DNA from 4 places in the Parageobacillus sp. NEAU-HV-2 genome. Region 4 is predicted to be linked to each of the others. Evidence: riboswitches for the same ligand, from Rfam matches in the RefSeq annotation. Region 4 holds a riboswitch; each other region holds the start of a gene.

Region 1 (5,705 bases), on a different contig from region 4:
GGGCAAATTCTAAAAAAGAGGGACATGAGCAGTTTATCCAGTTGTTTGAACAGTGGGGAAAAAATTTCGATAAGCAAATTCAGGAAATCGAAAAGTTAAACAATCAATTTTTAAAGGATATACAAGGAAATTTGGATTATATCAACAAGTGGTTTGCCAAAAAAGAAAATGAATTTGCCAAGTTATTCCGCATCTTTGGATAATGCATTTCCACATGTGCCTATACCATTTGCAAGTACGATGAATACGATAAAGTAACAAAGCGTAAGGAGGTGCACCACTATGGGCTTTGGATGCTGCGGTTTCGGCTATGGCGGCTATGGCTATGGCGGCTATGGCGGTTTCGGCTATGGCAATAGCTTTGTGTTGATTGTTGTGTTGTTCATTTTGTTAATTATTGTTGGTGCTGCATTTGTAGGCTAATATCATGCAGCGGGTACGGGCTGTTCTATTCAACGGGCAGCTCGTACTTTTTCTTTCCGATGCATGCACTTCTTGTTTTTCATTTCATACGATATAAGAGGAAAAGGAGGATTTGGTAAATGGATAATCAATTTTTTAAAAATATCGAAAAGAAAACAGGCGTCAATATGAGAGACATATTGGAATTAGCAAACTCCTTACAAAATGCCAATTTTAAAGATGAAAAAACGGTTCGTCATGTCATTCAGCGTGTCGCGCAAATCGCCAATCGGAAAGTGCCAAAGCAGTTAGAAGACCAAATCGTCAAAACGATCGTTCAAAATGGAAAACAGCTTGATTTTAACACGATTGCCAACATGCTCAACAAAAAATAAGCAAAAGGGAGCCTTCCGAATTGGAGCTCCCTTATACCATTTCTGCGTATTTATTTCTCTGGAAAAGAGGAATAGAGCCAAAAAAGAAAAAAACATAAAAAAGAACCGTACCATTGCTTGATACGGTCTTTACCATGTTTTGACCATCGTGACATGCGGAATTCCGGCATCCATAAACACATCGGATACGGTTTCGTATCCGAGCTTTTGATAAAATGGTTCGGCATGTGTTTGCGCATTTAATTTTACTTTTGGGACACCTTGTTCTTTTGCGAATTGCTCGATCTTTTCCATAATCAGCTTTCCCGCCCCGCGGCCGCGGTATTGCGGCAGTACGCAAATTCGTTCAATTTTTCCAAGACCTTGATCAACGATGCGAAATCTGCCTGCGCCGACGGGCTTTCCTTCATCATACAGAACAAAATGGGTCGCTTCCTGATCGAATTCATCAATTTCCTCTTCTTCCGGGACATGTTGTTCTTCAATAAAGACCGTTCGCCGAACGAGCAGGGCGTCATTATATAAGGAAGCGTCACTTTTTTTCCCAATGGCCACATTCATGTTATTCCTGATCCTTTCCTCCAACCAAAAATGTTTCATATACCGTCCAAGAACCGTTTTCTAGTTGATATAGGAGATGGAAACGATCAACTGTTTCTTCAAAATACACGTCTTGCATCCGCAACTGTCCATACACATCCGCGTACTCCGCACTTGGCAAATCGCGGCCGATCGTAATATGAGGGACAAATACGAATTCTGGCTGGCCGGCGAAGATCCCGCTGTGGAGCCGTGCGTGGAGGCGCTGCAGCGTTTCATTCGGTTCTACCTTTAAATAAATGACATTGCTTGCCGGGTAAAACGAGCTGAATTTCGTCACTTTTAACGGGATGACATCCGTTTCGGCCGCGATTTTGCGCAGTTCTTTCACCATTTCTTTAATTTGCTGGTCATCCGCTTCAAAAGGTTCTTTTAAGGTTAAATGCGGCGGAATGAGGGCGTAATGGCTATCGTAGCGCTTTCTATAGGAATTAGCAAAGTCCTGTATCCGCTTTGAAGGAAACAAAGCAATACCGTATTTCATAAAAAATCCCTCCTTAAATGAAGTAGTACTTAATTATAACAAAATTTTGAAAAGTATTGTAGTGCTTACATAGAAAGGATCCAGGCAATGGCTCGTGGAACATCAGGCTGCCAATACGTCCACGCATGGTCGCCGTCAAATTCATTATATTTATACAAAAAACCTTTTTCGCTAAACGCTTCCCGTGCTTTCCGGTTTGGCGCAATAAAATCGCGTACGTGTCCATCTGTTGTTTTTACAGCGGTTTCCTTTGTCCCGACCGAATGATAAATTTGCAATAAGGATGGTTCAGAAAACTGGCGGATTTTTGCGATGATGTCTTCGTCTATATACGGTGACTGCATCGCGATTTTTCCAAATGTATGCGGATACAATAGTCCTGCCATCAAGGATACCGTACCGCCGAGCGAATCGCCAATGAGCGCACGCCCTTTTCCGATTTGATACGTAGGAAACGTTTGATCTAAAAACGGAATGAGCTCATGGGCTAAAAAGCGCAAATATTGGCTGTTTTTCTTTCCGTTTGGATGATATTTCTCATAACGGTCCTTAACATTATGATACGGAATTCCGATGACGATGGTGCGATCAATTTCGCCGTTTTCCATCAGCTGTTCGATCACGCTTTTTATTTTCCCGTACATAAAATAATCTTTTCCATCTTGCGCAATTAAAAGAGAATATTTATGAAGCGGGGAAAAGGTGCTTGGCAAATAAGCAAGCAGCGTTACTTCTTCTTCGAGCGCATTGCTGTAAATCGTATAATCCTGCATCGTTCCTTTTTGCGTCGCCATGATGTATCCTCCATAAACATAACGATTCACCTGTTATTGTAACATATTTTTGCTAGAACATGTTAATAAACGCCGTCTAATCGTGTGAGTTTTTGAAAAAATAAGCGGCTTTTTTGCTGTTTTTGTCATAAAATAAAGAAATGTACTGCCATCAGTTAGAACATATGAAAAACATGTTGATAAAAAATTACTTGCAAAATTATTATGAATGGGTTAAATTTTTAGATAATCAGACAAATGAATATCGGCAAGATGCATTCTTATCAAGAGAAGCGGAGGGAACTGGCCCTGTGAAGCTTCAGCAACCAGCCAAATATTGGCCAGGTGCTAAATCCAGCGAATTGAGTTTTCAATTCGGCAGATAAGAAGAAGCACTGACAATGGTTATGGAAAAGTCTTCTTCTTAGAAGACTTTTTTTATTTTACCAAAGAGGGAGAGAGATAAATGGAGAAACTAGAGACATTGTTAGCGCAAATCGGAAACCGCAGTGAAACGGTAACAGGGACGGTCAATCCGCCTGTCTACTTTTCGACGGCATACCGTCATAAAGGAATTGGACAGTCGTCTGGGTTTGACTACATCCGCACCGGCAACCCGACGCGCAAAATCGTCGAGGAAGCGATTGCCAAGCTCGAGGGCGGCGGTCAAGGCTATGCGTTCAGCTCCGGCATGGCCGCAATTCAGACAGTTCTTGCTTTATTTGAAAGCGGGGATGAATTTTTAGTTTCCGCCGACCTTTACGGAGGTACATATCGCCTGTTTGAACGGGGCTGGAGAAAATACGGGTTGTCTTTTCATTATGTAGATTTTCGCGACATACGATTAGTAGAGAACGCGATTACCGAAAAAACGAAGGCGATTTTTTTAGAAACGCCGACCAATCCGCTCATGCAGGAAACCGATATCGCTGAAGTAGCGAAGTTGGCGAAAAAATACGGTTTGCTTCTTATTGTCGATAATACGTTTTATACCCCGGTTCTGCAGCGCCCGATCGAACAGGGGGCCGATATAGTCATTCATAGCGCAACCAAATATTTGGGCGGCCATAACGACGTATTAGCCGGCCTTGTCGTTGCGAAGGGAGAGGAGCTTTGTCAACGCTTGGCGGAGTATCATAATGCGATCGGCGCCGTGCTTTCTCCGTTTGACTCGTGGCTATTGATTCGCGGCATGAAAACATTGGCGCTGCGGATGCGCCAGCATGAAGAAAACGCGAAACGCATCAGCGAGTTTTTAGCATCCCACGAAGATATTACCGATGTCTTATACCCGGGAAGAGGCGGCATGTTATCGTTCCGTTTGCGCGAGGAAAAATGGGTCAACCGCTTTTTGCAAAGCTTACGCTTAATTACGTTCGCCGAAAGTTTAGGAGGTGTGGAAAGCTTTATTACGTATCCAGCGACGCAAACGCATGCTGACATTCCGGAGGAAATCCGCATCGCCAACGGCGTCTGTAACCGGCTGTTGCGCTTTTCTGTCGGCATCGAACATGCCGAAGATTTAATCGCCGACTTGGCGCAAGCGTTGAAAAACATGAAAGAGGTGTAGGGGGATGGAACAACGTGTTTCTTTTCAAACGAAACTGCTTCATAACAAATGGAAAATCGATCGGCAAACAGGGGCAGTAAGTGTGCCGATTCAGCATGCTTCGACGTTCCATCAATTCGATTTTGACACATTTGGCAAATACGATTACAGCCGCTCCGGCAACCCGACGCGCGAGGCGCTCGAAGAAACGATTGCCGAACTGGAAGGCGGCGTGCGCGGCTTCGCTTTTTCCTCGGGGATGGCGGCGATTTCGACTGCGTTTCTTCTCTTGTCCAAAGGTGACCATGTGCTCGTGACCGAAGATGTTTACGGGGGCACGTATCGCATGATCACCGAAGTATTAAACCGTTTTGGCATTGAATATACGTTTGTCGATATGACCGATTTACATGAAGTGGCTACTCATATTCGTCCGAATACAAAAGTGATCTATGTCGAAACGCCGTCCAACCCGCTTTTAAAAGTAACTGATATCCAAGGAATTGTCAAACTCGCGAAAGCCAATGGCTGTTTGACGTTTTTAGATAACACATTTATGACTCCCGCGCTCCAGCGTCCGCTCGACCTTGGCGTCGATGTCGTTCTTCATAGCGCGACGAAGTTTTTGGCAGGGCATAGCGATGTCGTGGCGGGACTTGCCGTGGTGAAAGACGAGGAGTTGGCGAAACAGCTGTACAAATTGCAAAACGCGTTCGGCGCCGTGCTTGGCGTGCAAGATGCGTGGCTGGTGTTGCGCGGATTAAAGACGCTGCACGTCCGCCTCAAACAGTCATCCGAATCAGCGCTCGCCATCGCCCGCTATTTATCTAGCCATCCGAAAATAGAGGAAGTGTATTACCCAGGGCTCACGCACCATCCTGGCCATTCGATTCAACGCTATCAAGCCTCGGGATTTGGCGCAGTATTATCGTTCCGCCTCGCCGATGAAGAAGCGGTGAGAACGTTTGTGAAACACGTTCGCCTTCCTGTATTTGCTGTCAGCTTAGGCGCGGTCGAATCGATTTTGTCCTATCCGGCGAAAATGTCGCACGCCGCGATGCCGAAAGCGGAACGGGAGCGGCGCGGCATTACCGATGGTCTGCTGCGTCTTAGCGTTGGCTTGGAGGCGGTTGAAGATTTAATCGCCGATTTCGAGCAGGCATTATCCTATGTCAAAGAAACGCCATCCGCCGTTTCCGCACGCTGAAAGAAAAAGGTATGCGCCAAAAATATGGGCGCATACCTTTTTTGATGCTGCTGTTTTCGTTTCTTTTAGCAGGTTAAGGGGATTGGCGATGATAGGAGCCGCGCCGTGATCGTGTGGATCGCTGTTGGTAATTGCCCAATAGCGTCGATAATCGAAGGCGAGATGGTGAAATGAAAAAAATGATGGCCATAGAATAAAAATCTATTTATTTGAAAATTATGATAAAATAAAAATCAAGGTAAAAATAGGATAAGGGGGTAAAAGTTGTTTGCATGATTTCTGGATGAAAAAACTG
Region 2 (5,705 bases), on a different contig from region 4:
GACAAAGTCATATCCATGTTCTTTTTTCTGCGCTTCTAAATACGGAATGTGTTGGAAGTAGTTTGCATCAATTTCTTTATCCGCTAACGCTTTGTTTGGCAATACATAATCTTGGAATTTAACAATTTTTAAGTCAATGCCTTTTTCTTTTAAAATTGGTTGTGCTTTTTCTAAAATTTCCGCATGCGGCACGTTGGAAGCTCCGACTACTAGCTTCGTTAATTTTCCTTCTTTTTTGTCATCGGCAGCGTTGTTATTGCCTCCGCATGCTGCCAATGCCAACACAAGAACGACGGCAAACAATGCACTAATCCATTTTTTCATATCGATTTCCCCCTTTTTATCGTTTATCTATTTTGGAAGTGACAAAGTCACCAATAAACTGAATCACAAAGACAATCACCAAAACTAGAACGGTAGCGACAAACGTGACATCGTTATGATTGCGCTGGAATCCTTCCAAATAGGCTAAGTTTCCAAGACCACCGGCGCCGACGACTCCTGCCATCGCCGTATATCCGACTAAAGCAATCGCCGTTACAGTAATTCCGGACACAAGTGCAGGCAGTGACTCTGGAAGCAACACTTTCCAAATAATTGTTGCCGTCGATGCCCCCATCGCTTTCGCCGCTTCAATGACGCCTTTGTCAATTTCACGGAGCGCAATTTCCACCATTCTCGCGTAAAATGGCGCCGCCCCGATAATAAGCGCCGGCAGCGCGGCGTTGGCACCGAGAATCGTTCCAACGACCAATTTCGTAAACGGGATTAACAAAATAATTAAGATAATAAATGGAATGGAACGGAAAACATTAACAATAGCAGCAATGATCATATTCACCAGGCGGTTCTCCCAGAGGTTTCCTTTTGACGTTAAAAACAAAAGCAGGCCAAGAATCGTTCCTAATATAAATGTCGCCACAACGGCGACGCCTGTCATATAAAGCGTCTCAACCGTAGCCGCCCAAATCATATCCCATTCTACGTTTGGCAAGAGGCTAGCGAGCATTTGTAATCACCTCCACCGCCACTTGCTGCTTTCGAATATAATCGATCGCGCGGGCCACTTCCTCTTTTTCCCCATCCATATGAACAAACAGCACACCGTAAGCGCCTTGATGAGTTTGTGAAATTTTCCCTTGTAAAATATTTGCATCCACTTGAAACTGGCGGACAACATTGGCAATCAGCGGCTGTTCCGCAGCTTCCCCGACGAACGTCAATTGGATAACCGTTCCGTTCGGGTATTTATCGAGCAGATGGGTAATCGTTTCTTTTGTTTCCTCCGGTTCAACAACTTGCCGCACAAACCGTTTCGTAATCTCCTGTTTTGGCTGCCGGAACACTTGTAGTACTTCGCCTTGCTCGACAATTTTTCCGTTCTCCATCACTGCGACGCGATCGCAAATTTTACGAATTACGTGCATTTCATGGGTAATTAATACGATCGTCAATCCTAAACGTTTATTAATATCCACCAAAAGTTCCAAAATGGAATCAGTTGTCTGCGGGTCTAGCGCGGATGTCGCTTCATCGCACAATAACACTTTTGGATTGTTTGCTAACGCACGCGCGATGCCAACGCGCTGCTTTTGCCCGCCGCTCAGCTGTGACGGGTAAGCATGTTCTCTTCCTTGCAGCCCGACAAGCTGAATTAGCTCATCGACCCGCTTTTTCCGCGTTTCTTTCGGGATACCAGCAATTTCTAAAGGAAATGCAATATTTTCATGAACGGTTCTTGACCATAATAAATTAAAATGCTGGAAAATCATCCCGATTTCCTGGCGAGCCTTTCGCAATTCTTTTCCTTTAATATTAGCCATATCCCGTCCGGCAACAATGACTTTACCGCTTGTTGGTTTTTCCAATCCGTTAAGAAGACGGATGAGCGAGCTTTTCCCCGCGCCGCTATATCCGATAATTCCAAAAATTTCCCCTTCTTTAATTTGTAAAGAAACATGATCGACTGCAGTGACCGATCCGTTTGCCGCTTCATATATTTTCGTCACATTTTCCAATGTAATCATGCACATTTTCACCTTCCTTCATCTAGCAGGCGGCTCGTTCCAAAAAGAAAACCTTTCTGCTCGAAGAGAACAGAAAGGTAATCATTACCATTCCGTCTCTTATCTCCCAAAGCAGATGCTTTGTGTGAATTGGCACCATTTCAGCGTATGTGCTGACGGTTGCCGGGCTTCATTGGGCACATCCCTCCACCTCTCTTGATAAGAGCGCAACAATCGCATTATTCAATTACAAATTCTCCATTAATCACAAATGTGATTGTATCACCCTATATTGAACCATGTCAATAAAAAATTTTGCGTCCATATTTTCGGGAATCTTGTTTTATGATGAAACGGAAATAGAAGTAATACCTGTCGCAGCGGCAATGGCCTGCTCTAAATCCTCGATTAAGTCATTGACGTTTTCAATCCCGACGGACAGACGGACTAAATCCTCCGTTACCCCCGACGATTTTAGTTCTTCTTCGTTTAGCTGTTGATGCGTTGTGCTTGCTGGGTGGATGATAAGGCTTTTCGCATCGCCGACATTTGCAACATGCGACCATAATTTCACATGGTTAATGAGCTTCGCACCTGCTTCCCTGCCGCCTTTTAAGCCAAAAACAACGATCGAACCGGCTCCATTTGGCAAATATTTTTTCGCCAACTCTTTTGCTGGATGGCTGTCATGTTCCGGATAAAGCACCCAATCGACTGCAGGATGGCGATCCAAATACTCGACAATTTTTCTCGTGTTAGCAATATGCTCTTTCATACGGACATGCAACGTTTCCATTCCAAGCTGAATTTGAAACGCGTTAAACGGACTGATCGCCGGACCTAAATCTCTTAACAGCTGTACACGCGCTTTGACAATGTAAGCCGCATTGCCAAGCGCTTCGGCATAGACAAGATTGTGATAGCTTGGATCAGGAGTAGTAAACCCTGGGAATTTCTCCGAATTCCAGTCAAAATTGCCGCCATCAACAATAATGCCGCCTAGCGTCGTTCCATTGCCGACAAGCCATTTGGTAGCAGAATGAACAACGATGTCGGCACCATATTCAATCGGCCGGCATAAATACGGAGTGGCAAACGTATTGTCGATAATCAGTGGAATTCCCGCTTCATGGGCAATTTGCGCAACCGCCTCGATATCCAACACGTGCAAGCTAGGATTGCCGATGGTTTCCGCAAAAATCGCTTTCGTTTTTGGCGTAATCGCGGCCCGGAAGTTTTCCGGATTAGACGGATCGACAAAGTGGGTTTTAATTCCGTATTTCGGCAATGTATTAGCGAACAAATTATATGTACCACCATATATCGTCGCTGCCGATACGATTTCATCTCCTGCGCCGGCGATGTTTAAAATCGCCAGGGTAATCGCCGCCATTCCGCTGGCTAAGGCAAGGCTGCCAACGCCTCCTTCTAGCTGAGCTATTCTTTCTTCCAATGCGGTAACGGTCGGGTTATGAATGCGTGTATAAATATATCCTTCTTCCCGCAATGCAAATAGATTGGCGGCATGATCCGTATTGGCGAATAAATAGGCATTCGACTGGTAAATCGGAACTGCTCGCGCGCCGGTCGCAGGATCCGGCTTTACCCCACCGTGAACGGCTATTGTCTCTAAACGATATTGCTTTCCACTCACTATACTTCTCCCCTTTACCTTTTTATAATAAAAACCCTCTCCTTTAAGAAGAGAGGGATATATACTCTTCTTATCTTCCAGAGCCATTTTGCTCTGCTGGACTTGGCACCGTGTTATCGCAACCGGTTGCCGGGTTTCATTGGGCCAGTTCCCTCCACCTCTCTTGATAAGAATCTATTTTTTTAGAATTACGAAAAATGAGCAAATTACAGCGTGCAAAATTCGTGTAGACGTTCACTCTTATTCCGCTTGGCTTTCATGGACAACCATCTCGTTGGTGCTCTGCTTCTTGTCGGTTCAGCTTAAAATCGGTCCCCAATTCATCTATCTTTTCTGAATATTTTAACGCTGTTTATTATACTTGTCAATTCCTTTTCATCTAAAAGCAAATCGCCAATCATTAGCAAACACGTCGGTATGGCTTGGCTAAGTGAAGCAAGGACTCAAGCAATAGCATATGCCGGAAACTTCCCGAAATATGCACTTCTTGCAGACGAATTAGCTGCTGTAATTTCATCCTTCCGCTTAATAGTGATTCCAATGCCTCTTTTGACCCGCGCACCGTTAATACCCGCCGTTCGTCTACTTCCACTTTGGGGCTGATTCGATGTTTTGAAATCACTACGACTGCTGTTCCCGTTTCGGACTCAAAGCGAACGTACAATTCTTCCTCCGGTAAAATCGGCAATAGATGATTTAATGTTTTCATTCGTTCGGCAAGCTGTTTGACTAGTTCACGCATATCCAATTTCCCCTCCTCCTCCGTTACTGCTGTTTCATTTATTTCCATATCTAGCGAGAAGAATCCTTTACAAAAATCTCGACAAATCATCCGGAAAACAAGCAAAGTTCTTATCATTTCCCAAGAAATATGTCAAATGCAGTCAAAATAACGGATGTTTGCAACATGGATAGCTGAGGAGGGGATCGTCGCCCTTAGTCTGTCTTTCGGTTCGTACAAAACCGATTATCGTTTGGTAACATCTCTTTGATCGTTTCATATAAATAAGGAACAGAATGAAACGCATACCACTTTTTAACGATATTGCCGTCCTGAAATAAAAGAAGGCATGGAACGCTTTCGATTTTCCATGCAACCGCTCGCTCTGGCATATAATTAATATCCGTCTGGTAAAAAGGAAGAAACGGAAACAATTCCTCGACTACTTCCAGCATTCGTTTGGCAAGCTGACAAGTGCCGCACATCGGTGTATATAAATAAAGGCAAACAATCTCTTCGTTGCCAATGGCCTCATCAATTTCAAACGGCTCTATTTTTTTCATTGCCTATTCACCTTTTCGATAAATAGTTCATATGCACATCAAAATTCGCACGCAATAATACTTGTGCAATATGCCAATTTGGCGCTGCTGCTACTTCGCGGTAGGCACGGTCGATATAAATATGCTCCGCTTCTGGAAATTCGCGGCGAAACTGCTTACGTAATTTTTCGCCCGCTTCATCGGCATCGACTAATACATAAACGTCTTTATAATAAAGCTCGTCAATCAGCTCCTCCAGCCTAGCATCGCTAATCGTCCCGTTCGTGCAAATAATTTCCACCTGTTCATTTAGAATATTGGCGATTTTTTGTTTGTCAGAGCGTCCTTCGACAATAATCACTTTTTCGCTTTCCGTCATAAACAATCACCTAAAAGTAAATGTCGTTGTACTATTATTTATATGATAACGCTAGCCTTGATTTCCGCCGCAGAAACAGGCAGGGCAAGCGCTGCTTCATAAACCGTATCTTATAAAAACAAGAAGAAAGCAACGGCATCACACCGCTGCTTTTAGCACCAACCAGCCCCACCGTCGCAATCGACATACTTTTGATCTGGTTCAACGGTGACGGTCATTTTCTTATTGATCCATTTTGCTGTGCATACCCACAGCAAATGGCTTACTTGCGAAAGGGGAAGATGGCCTATTTGCTCATTCCCCTCATATAGCTGAATGGAATCGCCATTGATTTTGCCTGTCACGCGATCAATGACGTTGACTTGTTTTGCTTCTAATGTGATAGAAGCACCCCTTTTTGTCC
Region 3 (5,705 bases), on a different contig from region 4:
GAGAGGACCCGTAAGCTCAATTAATTTTTCTTTAAATTTATCGACGCCCCAGTCAGCGACAAGGAATTTGAGACGGGCGCGATGGCGTTTTTCGCGATAGCCGTAATCGCGGAAAATCGTTGTAATGGCGACCGCGACGTCTTTCACGCGATCTGGCGTCACGAATACATCTAACGTTTGGGCAAGGTGCGGTGCAGATGATAAACCGCCGCCGACTTTCACATGGAATCCGAGCACTTCTTTGCCGTCGATCACTTTTTTCGCCGGAGTAAAGGATAAGCAATGGATTTCCGCGTTAACCGTGTTGTAGACGTTGGCGCTGATTGACATTTTATATTTGCGTGGCAAGTTGGAGAAGTCTTCGTTATGTTGGAAAAACTCATATACTTCGCGAACGATGTCTCTTGTGTCAAACAGTTCGTCCGGGTCAATGCCGGCGAGCGGATTGCCAACGATGTTGCGAGTGATATCGCCGCAGGCGCCGGCGGTAGATAATCCAACTCGTTTTAAACGGTCAAAAATATCAGGAATTTGTTCGATTTGCAGCCAGTGGAACTGGACAGCTTGACGGGTTGTAATGTCAAACAAGCCGCGTCCGTAATCACGAGCGATGCCTGCTAACGTTTCGAGCTGCTCGTTATTTAAAATCCCAGAAGGAATGCAAACGCGCATCATAAAATAGCCGTCTTCTTTTGGACGCTGCAGGTAAAGCCCTGCCCATTTGAAAAGATCCCATTCTTCTTGCGGAATAGAAGAGAATCCGTGCTTTGCGTAATAAGGAATATCTTCAAAAATTTTTAGTCCATCTTTTTTAAGCTTTTTTAATTCCACTTTGTTTAAATTCGGGTTATTTGCCCATACTTTTTCGTATGCCATTTAAAATTCCCCCTTGATAAAATTTCGCGCGCGCAAGTAAGCAAGCACTTGATGGACGCATTCATCGATCGTGTAACGATGTGTTTCAATCGTTACTTCCGGAGAAACAGGAGCTTCATACGGAGAATCGATGCCGGTAAACTCGCGAATTTCTCCGTTTCTTGCTTTTTTATACAATCCTTTTGGATCACGTCTTTCACACTCTTCTAATGGGCATTTCACATAAATTTCGATAAACTCGTCTTTTTCTACTAAATGGCGGACAAGCTCACGATCTTGGGCAAAAGGAGAGATAAATGCGGTTAAGACGAATTGGCCGCTGTCGACAAACAGCTTTGCCACTTCGCCGATGCGGCGAATATTTTCTGTACGGTCTGCGGCGGAAAAGCCGAGATCCTTATTAAGCCCATGGCGGATGTTATCGCCGTCTAATACATAGTTTTGAATGCCAAGGTCAAATAACTTTTTTGACACGGCATTGGCGATCGTCGATTTACCGGAGCCGGAAAGCCCGGTAAACCATAAGATCGCGCTGTGATGCCCGTTGCGCTTGCGCCGGTCTTCTTTTGTAATCGCCGTTTGATGCCAAACGATGTTCGTGCTCAATCTTTCTCCTCCTTTAACGTGTAGATGGGGTGACAGCCTCGCGCTGCTGCAATCCTTTAATCAATACCGCTACGACTTCCGGACGGCTGAACGTGCTTGGCGGCACTTGACCGTTGCGCAGCATTTCTCGTACTTTTGTGCCGGATAATACAACATGGTATTTCGGATCATGCGGGCATGTTTTCGTCGACGCCATTCCTTCGCATTTCGTGCAATAAAAGCTATGTTCGAAAAACAGCGGCGTAATGCCCAGTTCTTCCGGTGTGAAATTTAAAAAGATTTTTTGCGCGTCATATGTGCCATAGTAATTGCCAACGCCGGCATGGTCGCGGCCGACAATGAAGTGGGTGCAGCCGAAGTTTTTGCGAACCATCGCATGGAAAATTGCTTCCCGCGGTCCGGCGTAGCGCATCGCGGCTTGGAACACTCCTAAAAACACGCGGTCTTTCGGATAATAGTTTTCTAGTAATACTTGATAGCTTTCCATGCGGATGTCGGCTGGAATATCATCCGCTTTCGTTTCGCCGACAAGCGGGTTTAAAAAGAGGCCGTCGACAATTTCGAGCGCGCATTTTTGAATGTATTCATGGGCGCGGTGGACAGGATTTCGCGTTTGAAAGCCAACCACCGTGTTCCAGCCAAGCTCGACAAAGCGTTGGCGTGTTTCGACCGGATCGAAGTAGAATGGAGCGAAGCGCCCTTTATCAGTGCGTTTCACTAATGTAATCGGTCCGCCTACATATACATTTGGCTTTTCAAATAGTTTTCGTACGCCTGGATGTTTGAGTTCCTCTGTTTTGTAAACGAGAAGTGCTTCTTTTGTTTTATCAGGTTGATAGATTTCTTGAATGTCAATGATGCCATATGCTTCCCCGTTGTAAACGAGTTTGGCCGTTTCGCCGACAGAAAGCTCTTTTGCCTTTTCTTCGGTTACAGCAAGGGTAATTGGAATGCTCCATACGGTGCCATCGACAAGCCGCATTGTTTCGACAACGGAATCATAATCGTTTTTGGTCAGAAAGCCGGTAAGCGGGCTGTAAGCTCCCGTTCCGATTAGCTCTAAATCGCTTAATTCCGCCTTAGACAACTCTATCGTTTTTGTGACGGTGTCTACTGGATAGTCAGGATTCCAGCGATTCACTAAAGTGCCTCCATGAGGAATGCTTAAGCTCATGTTGATACCTCCTTAATTTTTATCGGAAAAATAGGTTTTATCATTGGTTAAATGCCACCGCCGCTTTCATGCAAGGATCGCCGTTCTTCGTCGATGGTTTTCTTTAGGCTAATAATGCCAAGGGTAGCGAGACAAACGCTGAAAATGGCGATGATTGTATACTCTCCCTATGAGATATGAAGCCCGCATTCCGTTTTTCCGTGCCCGACCCAGCGGCCGGAACGCAAGTCGTTTGGATCGAGTGCAGGGGCTGTGCATGGCGCGCAGCCGATGCTTGGATAACCTTGATCATGAAGCACATTGTACGGAAGCTCGTATTTATATACATAGTTCCATACGTCTTTCCATGTCCAATGAATGAGCGGGCAGATTTTGATCGATTGGAATTTGTCATCTTTATTGATGTATTGGACATGGCTGCGTGTCGGCGATTGTTCGCGGCGCAGGCCAGAAATCCAAGCGGTTACCCCGGTCAATACTTCGCGCAGTGGAATCACCTTCCGCAATTCACAGCATTTATTTGGATGGTGTTTCCATAATTCGTCCCCGAATTGTTTTGCCTGTTCGTCTAAGGATATGCTCGGCTGTTTCATCACAATGCGGAGGGAAGGATATTTTTCTTTTACCTTTTCGATTGTTTCGTATGTTTCACGAAAATGAAGCCCGGTATCGAGAAATACGATTTCTGCATCTGGCTTTATTTGCGAAATTAAATCGATTAACACGATTCCTTCAATGCCGAAGCTACAGGCGTACACAATATCGTCCTCATATTGACGGTATGCCCAGGCGAGAACATCAAGCGCCCCTTTTGTTTCATTATCGTGAGGGAATACAGGTTTTTCTTCCGTTTCCCACGTTTGATAAGTAAGCATGTTTCTCCCTCCTTTGAATTCAAAGAAAATAAAGTGGATTAATTGGTTATATTAGGAATAGAACGAGAACGAACGCTTATTAAAAAACGCTCTCCCATTTTGGAAGAGCGAACCGGTCACTAATAGCGCCTTATCTTCCAAAATGGTACCCATTTTGCTGGAATTAGCACCTTGCTTTCGGCCAAGCAGGTTGCCGGAGTTCATTGGGCCAGTCCCTCCCTCACTCTTGATAAGTTCTATATAATTGATTAAAATTTTAACACAATTCAAGCAAAAGTCAATCCTAGTTTTTCGATAGGAATTAATTTTTTTGGCGATGTAACACGTTAGAGGAATAGCGAAGGAGAAGAAGAAAAAAAGGGCAGCTTGTTATTCAGCCCTTTTCTATGCATGTGAGACATGTAAAACAGGTAAGGGAGAAACGCAGATAGGCAATATTACTTCGACCGTTGTTCCTTTATCCACTTCACTCATAATTGACATCGTTCCACCGTGGTCTTCGATAATTTTTTTACTGACCATCATCCCAAGACCAGTACCTTTTTCTTTTGTTGTAAAGAACGGTTTTCCTATTTTTTTTATATATTCTTTTGGAATTCCACAACCTTCGTCGATAAAGCGAATAAGAACGGAATGTTCGTCCTTTTTTTGTGCTTCAATGAAAATATGTCCGCCATTTTTCATCGCTTCCATCGAGTTTTTTAAGAAATTAATAAATACTTGTTTTAATCCGTTTTCGTCACATTCAATGAGAGGAAGAGATGGATCAATTTTTGTGACAATTTGGATGTTATGTAAAATACTTTGTGTTTCTAATAAAGCGGTGACATGTTGAAGCAAAACGCCAATATCCCTTTTTGTAAATTTGATTGTTTGCGGTTTTGCCAACACTAATAGTTCGCCTAAAATAAGTTCAATGCGCTGAATTTCTGATTCAATAATGTGAAGGTAAGGTTTTTTCTCGTCAAGTTCAGATTGCAATAGTTGTATAAATCCTTTTATGGCTGTAAGCGGATTGCGAATTTCATGAGCAATCCCAGCCGCTAGCTGGCCGGCAACCGAGAGCTTTTCCGATGTTCGAATGAATTCTTCTGTTTTTTGCAGTTCGGTAATATCGGTGAACGTCAATACTCCGCCAACGACGGCTCCATTTTCCAAAACAGGTGTTATCGTATAGGAAGCGGGAAAATAGGTACCGTCTTTTTTCCAAAAAATATCTTCACTAATATGATACGTTTTTCCATCTTGAATGGCGCGATCAATCGGGCATTCGCCAAGAGGGTAAGGAGTTCCATCTTTTTTCGTATGGTGAATGATCGCATGTGATGTTTTTCCAATGACTTCTTCCGCTTTATATCCAGTCATTCGTTCTGCGGCTGGATTCCAGAAAACGATATTTTTATGTTTATCAATCCCGCAAACTCCTTCAGCCATACAATTTAATATGAGTGTATGTTTATGATATAAGTGTTCCAGCTCTTTTCGGAATCGATTGAGTTCCGTCATATTTCGGGCAATCATATAAATTCCTTTCAAGTGATTGCCACGAATCATTGGAACGGTTTTAAAATGTATGTCAATAATTTTTCCATTTTTATGCCGTGCTTGTAAATCACATTCGCAAGTTTCTCCTTTTAATGTTCGTTCAAATATTTTTTTGGCTTTTTCAATTTGGTCCGGGACGATAAATTGGGTAAAATGTTTGCCAATATATTCGCTAGGTTTGTATCCAAGCATTTTTCCTACTGCAGGGTTACCAGATATAAATAACCCATTTATGTCTAACAGAAAAATCATATCAGGGTGTTGGAAAAAGAGACATTTATCACATTGTTTATTTTCTTTTAATAAGCGGCTAATAAATGCGATCGTTGTAACACATAGGGCGCCAAGCACAGCAACGATAGGGTTAAACAATAATAGAGTGAAAGAATCGTTTGTCTTTTTTATCATATGGGGCATGTCTAAAATTGACCAAACCACAAGGCTGATGATGCATACGATCGTCGTTACAGAGAGCGTGTAAATAGGGAATGTATGGATGAATAGCATTTTCAATAATATGTAAGAAACGATCACGGTAATGAAGAATAATAGAATGATAAATGATGCGTAATGAATACTGCCATAGATCATTTTTATTCTCCTCTCCCGCCTCAAAACAAAAATATATA
Region 4 (5,705 bases):
TAAAATTTTCCTTTTTTTTTTAAATAAAACGTTAACATATCGATTAAAAAAAGAGAGCTACAGTTGCTGTAACTCTCTTTTCCATATTCATTCATTTATTGTTGCTTCGCCAAGGAAAAAGCTTGCTCTTTCAATGCTTCTGCTTTATCTGTACGCTCCCACGGCAGGTCGATATCGGTACGTCCAAAATGGCCGTAAGCAGCTGTTTGTTTGTAAATCGGACGGCGCAAATCTAACATTTTAATAATGCCTGCCGGGCGTAGGTCGAAGTTGTTGCGCACGACTTCGATTAAAATGTCTTCCGATACTTTTCCTGTGCCAAATGTGTCAATGGAAATCGAGACCGGTCTTGCCACCCCGATCGCATAGGCGAGTTGCACTTCGCACTTATCGGCAAGTCCTGCCGCCACGATATTTTTCGCGACATAGCGGGCTGCATATGCTGCAGAACGGTCTACTTTTGTCGGATCTTTTCCAGAGAATGCGCCGCCACCGTGACGCGCGTAACCGCCGTACGTGTCTACAATAATTTTCCGTCCCGTTAAACCAGCGTCCCCTTGAGGTCCGCCGATGACAAAACGGCCTGTCGGGTTAATAAAGTATTTCGTATTTTCATCGATCAGTTCGGCTGGCACCACCGGCTTGATGACATGTTCTTTAATATCACGTTCAATTTGCTCTTGCGTAATTTCCGGATGATGCTGTGCGGATACGACAATCGTATCAACGCGAACCGGTTTGCCGTTTTCGTCATATTCTACCGTTACTTGTGTTTTACCATCTGGACGTAAATATGGCAAAATATCGTTTTTCCGAACTTCAGCTAAACGGCGTGCTAAACGATGCGCCAGCGAAATCGGAAGCGGCATTAATTCTTTCGTTTCATTGCAGGCAAATCCAAACATTAGCCCTTGGTCTCCAGCACCGATCGCTTCGATTTCCTCGTCAGTCATCTGACCTTCACGAGCTTCTAACGCCCGGTCGACCCCCATCGCGATATCTGGCGACTGTTCGTCAATCGATGTCAACACGGCGCATGTATCCGCGTCAAAACCGAATTTGGCGCGCGTATAGCCGATTTCGCGAACCGTATCGCGAACGATTCTTGGAATATCCACATATGTCGATGTCGTAATTTCTCCGCTTACGAGCACAAGCCCTGTTGTCACGCTCGTTTCGCAGGCAACGCGAGCGTTCGGATCTTTTTCCAAAATCGCATCTAAAATCGCATCGGAAATTTGGTCGCAAATTTTATCTGGATGACCTTCTGTTACAGACTCTGAAGTAAATAAACGTCTTTTTGCTGACATTCGTCATTTTCCTCCTCTTTCCGTAATCAAACATCAAAAAATGATGGTGCCGCAAACGGCGAGCGATACGGTACTCATTTCCCTTGTTCATTTTCTCATATAAAAAAACCTTTCCTGTAACGGTGAGGAAAGGTCATTGCAATCGTATTGCTCCTTTCACTCTTATCGTTCAAGGACATCGCCTTGCCACAGGTTAGCACCATTTCACATGTTTCCAGTTGTGACGGTTGCTGGGTTTCATCGGGCCTGTCCCTCCACCAACTCGGGATAAGAGTATCCGTTCAATGACTTATCATATCGTAATAAAGCCGAAAAAGTCAACAAAATGTGGCGAATTTTTTTTGAAAAAAACAGGAAAAATAAATAAAAGAAATCGTCACAAATAGTATGGACTAATAATAAAAATGTGTTATACTATTTAAAGAGGTTATTAAATATAAAAAGGCAGGTTTTGAACAATGGGGATCGCAAAAATGACCAATAAACTTTCTTTATTATTGCAAAAACCAAACGTATTTCATAATTTATCGGTAGCGCAGCTGGTGGAAAAAGTGTTGCAGCGAAAAGAAGGCCGGTTAACAGCTACTGGGGCAGTAGCGGTAACAACAGGCAAATATACAGGCCGCTCACCGAAAGATAAATACATTGTCGAAGAGGCGTCAACAAAAGCAAAAATTGATTGGGGAACAGTCAATCAGCCGATCTCGGAGGAAGTTTTCGAACGATTATATAATAAAGTACTCGATTATTTAATGGCCAAAGACGAAGTGTTTGTCTTTAAAGGCTTTGCCGGCGCTGACCCTAAATATCGTTTGCCGATTCAAGTCATTAACGAATTTGCTTGGCACAATTTATTTGCCCATCAATTATTTATTCGCCCAAGCGCAGAGGAATTACAAACACATGAAGCGCAATTTACGGTGATCTCCGCTCCAAATTTCAAAGCAGATCCTGCGGTGGACGGAACAAAATCAGAAACGTTTATTATCATTTCTTTTGAACGCCGCATCGTGCTAATCGGCGGAACGGAATATGCCGGCGAAATGAAAAAATCCATTTTCTCGGTGATGAACTATTTGCTTCCGGAGCAAGGGATTCTTTCGATGCATTGCTCCGCCAATGTCGGCAAAGAAGGAGACGTGGCATTATTTTTCGGACTGTCGGGAACGGGAAAAACGACGCTTTCCGCTGATCCAAACCGCCGCTTAATTGGTGATGACGAACACGGCTGGTCAAACCGCGGCATCTTTAATATCGAAGGCGGATGCTATGCGAAATGCATCAACCTATCTCGTGAAAAAGAACCGCAAATTTTTGACGCCATTGGGTTCGGAGCGGTGCTGGAAAACGTGGTGCTTGATGAACAGACAAGAATACCAGATTACGATGATGCAACATTAACGGAAAATACGCGCGCCGCTTACCCGATTCAGGCAATTGCCAACATCGTGGACCCAAGCATCGCTGGCCACCCATCGACGATTATTTTCCTAACTGCAGACGCGTTTGGCGTATTGCCGCCAATCAGCAAACTGACGCGTGAACAAGCAATGTACCATTTCTTAAGCGGCTATACGAGCAAGCTCGCCGGCACCGAACGGGGAATCACTTCTCCGCAGGCGACGTTCTCTACTTGCTTCGGCGCTCCATTTTTGCCGCTCCCGGCTGTGCGCTATGCAGAAATGCTCGGCAAAAAAATCGTTGAACATAACGTGCGGGTATTCCTTGTCAACACTGGTTGGACCGGCGGGGAGTACGGAGTTGGCAGCCGCATGAAGCTAGCTTACACACGCGCGATGGTGCAAGCAGCAGTCGAAGGAGAACTAGACAATGTCGAAACAGTGAAAGATCCTATTTTCGGCTTGGCCATTCCGCTTCATATTCCAGGAGTTCCAGATGAAGTGCTGCAGCCACAAAATACATGGGCTGATAAAAATGCATATGAACAAAAAGCAAAAGAACTGGCATCAAAATTCCGCGCAAACTTCCAAAAATTCAAGCATATCGCGCCGGAAATTGAAGCGCTTGGCGGTCCGCTTGTATAATCGAAAAGGAGGGAACGATTCCCTCCTTTTTTAATTCGTTGAATGCAAGGAGACAAGCTCATACGTGACAATCGTTCGATTATCGGCAAGTTCCAGTTTTTTTACCACCGCTTGACCACTCGCTTCGCTTTGCAGCGTTCTTCTAACCTCTAGCGGAATATCAAGAGGATAAAGGCGATATCCGTCTTTTTCTAAAATAAACAAATTATCTTTTACTCGCTTTTCTTTCCCTTTTGTGACAATCAGCGTTTGCAGCTCCAGCGGCATGCCCATTGCAACACACCCCTTTTCTTTTTATCGTATCATACATTCGGCTGTCTTTTCATCCATTCTGTCAACCGCCGGACGGTTTCACGATTTTCTTTTGGTGGAAAATAATGCGTAAAATGTGGAAAATACCATGTTGTCACTTGCTTATTTAATTCTTTCAGTCTTTTCTCAAGACGATACGCATGCTCAATCGAAACATTGCGGTCTTTTTCCCCATGAATGATTAAGACAGGAGCATGAATTTTCTCGATTTCGTATAATGGTGTCCGCCAGCGGTATCGCTCCGGATATTTTGCCGGCGTCCCACCGATGACCCGCTTCATCATTTTCCGCAAATCTTCCCGCTCCCAATAGGTAAGCGCTACATCGGAAACTCCGCCCCACACCGCAACAGAGCAAACGCCCGGCTCTAAAATCGCCGTATGCAGCGCCATCGCTCCCCCACGGGAAAAACCAAAAACATGAATCCGCTTTTCATTCACTTTTGGATGCTGCTGCAGCAGCCGAAACGCGGCAAGCGCATCATAGCGGTCTTCTCCGGCAAAATCCTCATTTCCTTCCCCTCCTTGGTTGCCGCGGTAAAACGGCGCCATCACAACAAATCCGTACGAGGCAAACTGAGTAATGCGCGCCAGGCGCACTTTCCCGACATTTTTAATACCGCCGCGCAAATATAAAAAACCGTCATACACTCCAGGCGCTTTCGGTATAGCCAAAAAGCCTTTCATTTTTAGCCCTTGGCATAAATACGTGACAAGAAATACATCAATGTGCGGATTGGGGGAAGGAAAGCGATATTGCTCGACAATATATCCATCCATGACCATTTCCTCCTTTTCATTAGGCATTCACACATTTTTTTTGTCTGCATACGATAAGGTGAAGTAAGTTACTTGTTAAGGAGGCCACCTTCATGAAAAAAATCGCCATAATGTCGCTTTTTCTCTTTCTCCTTATTATCCCTCTAGCTGCTTGCAGCCAACAAAAAGAGGAGGAAGTAAAAAAGATACGACTTGCGGAAGTAACTCGCTCTATATTCTATGCGCCGCAATATGTCGCCCTAGAAAAAGGGTTTTTTAAAGAGGAAGGGTTAGACGTGGAACTCACCACCACATGGGGCGGCGATAAAACGATGACTACCCTTCTTTCCGGCGGAGCCGATATTGCCCTTGTCGGCTCGGAAACATCGATTTATGTCTACAGCCAAGGCACGAACGATCCAGTCATTAACTTCGCGCAACTTACACAGACAGACGGGACGTTCCTCGTCTCCCGCCATAAAATTGAGAACTTTACTTGGGATCAGTTGAAAGGCAGCACTTTTCTCGGCCAGCGCAAAGGCGGCATGCCACAAATGGTTGGCGAATTTGTACTGAAAAAACACGGCATTGATCCGCATAAAGATTTAAACCTTATTCAAAATGTTGATTTTGCTAATATCGCCAATGCGTTTGCCAGCGGCACAGGCGATTTCGTCCAGCTTTTTGAACCAACGGCAAGCATTTTTGAAAAGGAAGGAAAAGGGTACATTATCGCCTCATTTGGCACAGAGTCGGGCCACGTGCCATATACCACTTATATGGCAAAACAAAGCTTTATCAATAAAAATAAAGATGCAATTGAAAAATTTACACGCGCTATCTATAAAGCGCAGCAATGGGTAGAGTCGCATAGCGCGGCGGAAGTAGCAAAAGTGATTCAGCCTTACTTTAAAGATACGGATCTTTCCATCATTGAAAAAGTCGTTGACCGCTATAAAAGCCAAGGCACCTATGCGACTAATCCGGTGCTCGATGAAAAAGAATGGAACAACTTGCAAAATATTATGGAAGAAGCGGGCGAACTGCCGAAACATATTGATCACAAAACGCTTGTCGATAATTCATTTGCCAAAAAAGTGATGGCTAAATAACGAAAGCGGGTGAAAAGATGAGCTTTTTAGTCGTCGACCGCGTTTCCCACACTTATTTTACCGAAAAAACTGCCGTGACGGCTCTTGAAAATATATCATTGACCGTAGAGAAAGGAGAATTTGTCTCCTTTCTCGGCCCTAGCGGCTGCGGCAAAACGACGTTGCTTT

What was found. Region 4 has a riboswitch for S-adenosylmethionine ahead of metK (methionine adenosyltransferase). Riboswitches for the same ligand answer to the same signal wherever they lie in the genome.
Region 1: another riboswitch for S-adenosylmethionine. It lies ahead of AC1WMD_RS01505 (methionine biosynthesis PLP-dependent protein); the one in region 4 lies ahead of metK (methionine adenosyltransferase).
Region 2: another riboswitch for S-adenosylmethionine. It lies ahead of AC1WMD_RS10535 (methionine ABC transporter ATP-binding protein); the one in region 4 lies ahead of metK (methionine adenosyltransferase).
Region 3: another riboswitch for S-adenosylmethionine. It lies ahead of AC1WMD_RS15085 (phosphoadenylyl-sulfate reductase); the one in region 4 lies ahead of metK (methionine adenosyltransferase).

The regions. Positions count from the first base shown of each region.
Region 1 is NZ_JBXUJJ010000001.1:259,410-265,114, forward strand. It holds gene AC1WMD_RS01475 (hypothetical protein) at 1-203, shown strand, start outside; partial or broken gene AC1WMD_RS01480 (YjcZ family sporulation protein) at 337-423, shown strand; gene spoVIF (sporulation-specific transcription regulator SpoVIF) at 543-797, shown strand; gene AC1WMD_RS01490 (GNAT family N-acetyltransferase) at 927-1,358, opposite strand; gene AC1WMD_RS01495 (YjcG family protein) at 1,360-1,881, opposite strand; gene AC1WMD_RS01500 (GTNG_0744 family esterase) at 1,947-2,675, opposite strand; SAM riboswitch class I at 2,933-3,043, shown strand; gene AC1WMD_RS01505 (methionine biosynthesis PLP-dependent protein) at 3,121-4,224, shown strand; gene metC (cystathionine beta-lyase) at 4,229-5,410, shown strand; gene AC1WMD_RS01515 (ABC transporter permease subunit) at 5,679-5,705, shown strand, end outside.
Region 2 is NZ_JBXUJJ010000005.1:178,025-183,729, reverse strand. It holds gene AC1WMD_RS10545 (MetQ/NlpA family ABC transporter substrate-binding protein) at 1-324, opposite strand, end outside; gene AC1WMD_RS10540 (methionine ABC transporter permease) at 341-1,009, opposite strand; gene AC1WMD_RS10535 (methionine ABC transporter ATP-binding protein) at 999-2,027, opposite strand; SAM riboswitch class I at 2,124-2,232, opposite strand; gene AC1WMD_RS10530 (O-acetylhomoserine aminocarboxypropyltransferase/cysteine synthase family protein) at 2,350-3,660, opposite strand; SAM riboswitch class I at 3,728-3,833, opposite strand; gene AC1WMD_RS10525 (SCP2 sterol-binding domain-containing protein) at 4,061-4,408, opposite strand; gene AC1WMD_RS10520 (thioredoxin family protein) at 4,597-4,944, opposite strand; gene AC1WMD_RS10515 (toprim domain-containing protein) at 4,952-5,302, opposite strand; gene AC1WMD_RS10510 (DUF2553 family protein) at 5,455-5,705, opposite strand, start outside.
Region 3 is NZ_JBXUJJ010000010.1:72,545-78,249, reverse strand. It holds gene AC1WMD_RS15100 (nitrite/sulfite reductase) at 1-876, opposite strand, end outside; gene cysC (adenylyl-sulfate kinase) at 877-1,482, opposite strand; gene sat (sulfate adenylyltransferase) at 1,496-2,656, opposite strand; gene AC1WMD_RS15085 (phosphoadenylyl-sulfate reductase) at 2,824-3,531, opposite strand; SAM riboswitch class I at 3,659-3,767, opposite strand; gene AC1WMD_RS15080 (PAS domain-containing sensor histidine kinase) at 3,916-5,667, opposite strand.
Region 4 is NZ_JBXUJJ010000002.1:17,906-23,610, reverse strand. It holds gene metK (methionine adenosyltransferase) at 96-1,310, opposite strand; SAM riboswitch class I at 1,470-1,584, opposite strand; gene pckA (phosphoenolpyruvate carboxykinase (ATP)) at 1,769-3,355, shown strand; gene AC1WMD_RS03640 (DUF2584 domain-containing protein) at 3,386-3,628, opposite strand; gene AC1WMD_RS03635 (alpha/beta hydrolase family protein) at 3,658-4,446, opposite strand; gene AC1WMD_RS03630 (ABC transporter substrate-binding protein) at 4,539-5,537, shown strand; gene AC1WMD_RS03625 (ABC transporter ATP-binding protein) at 5,555-5,705, shown strand, end outside.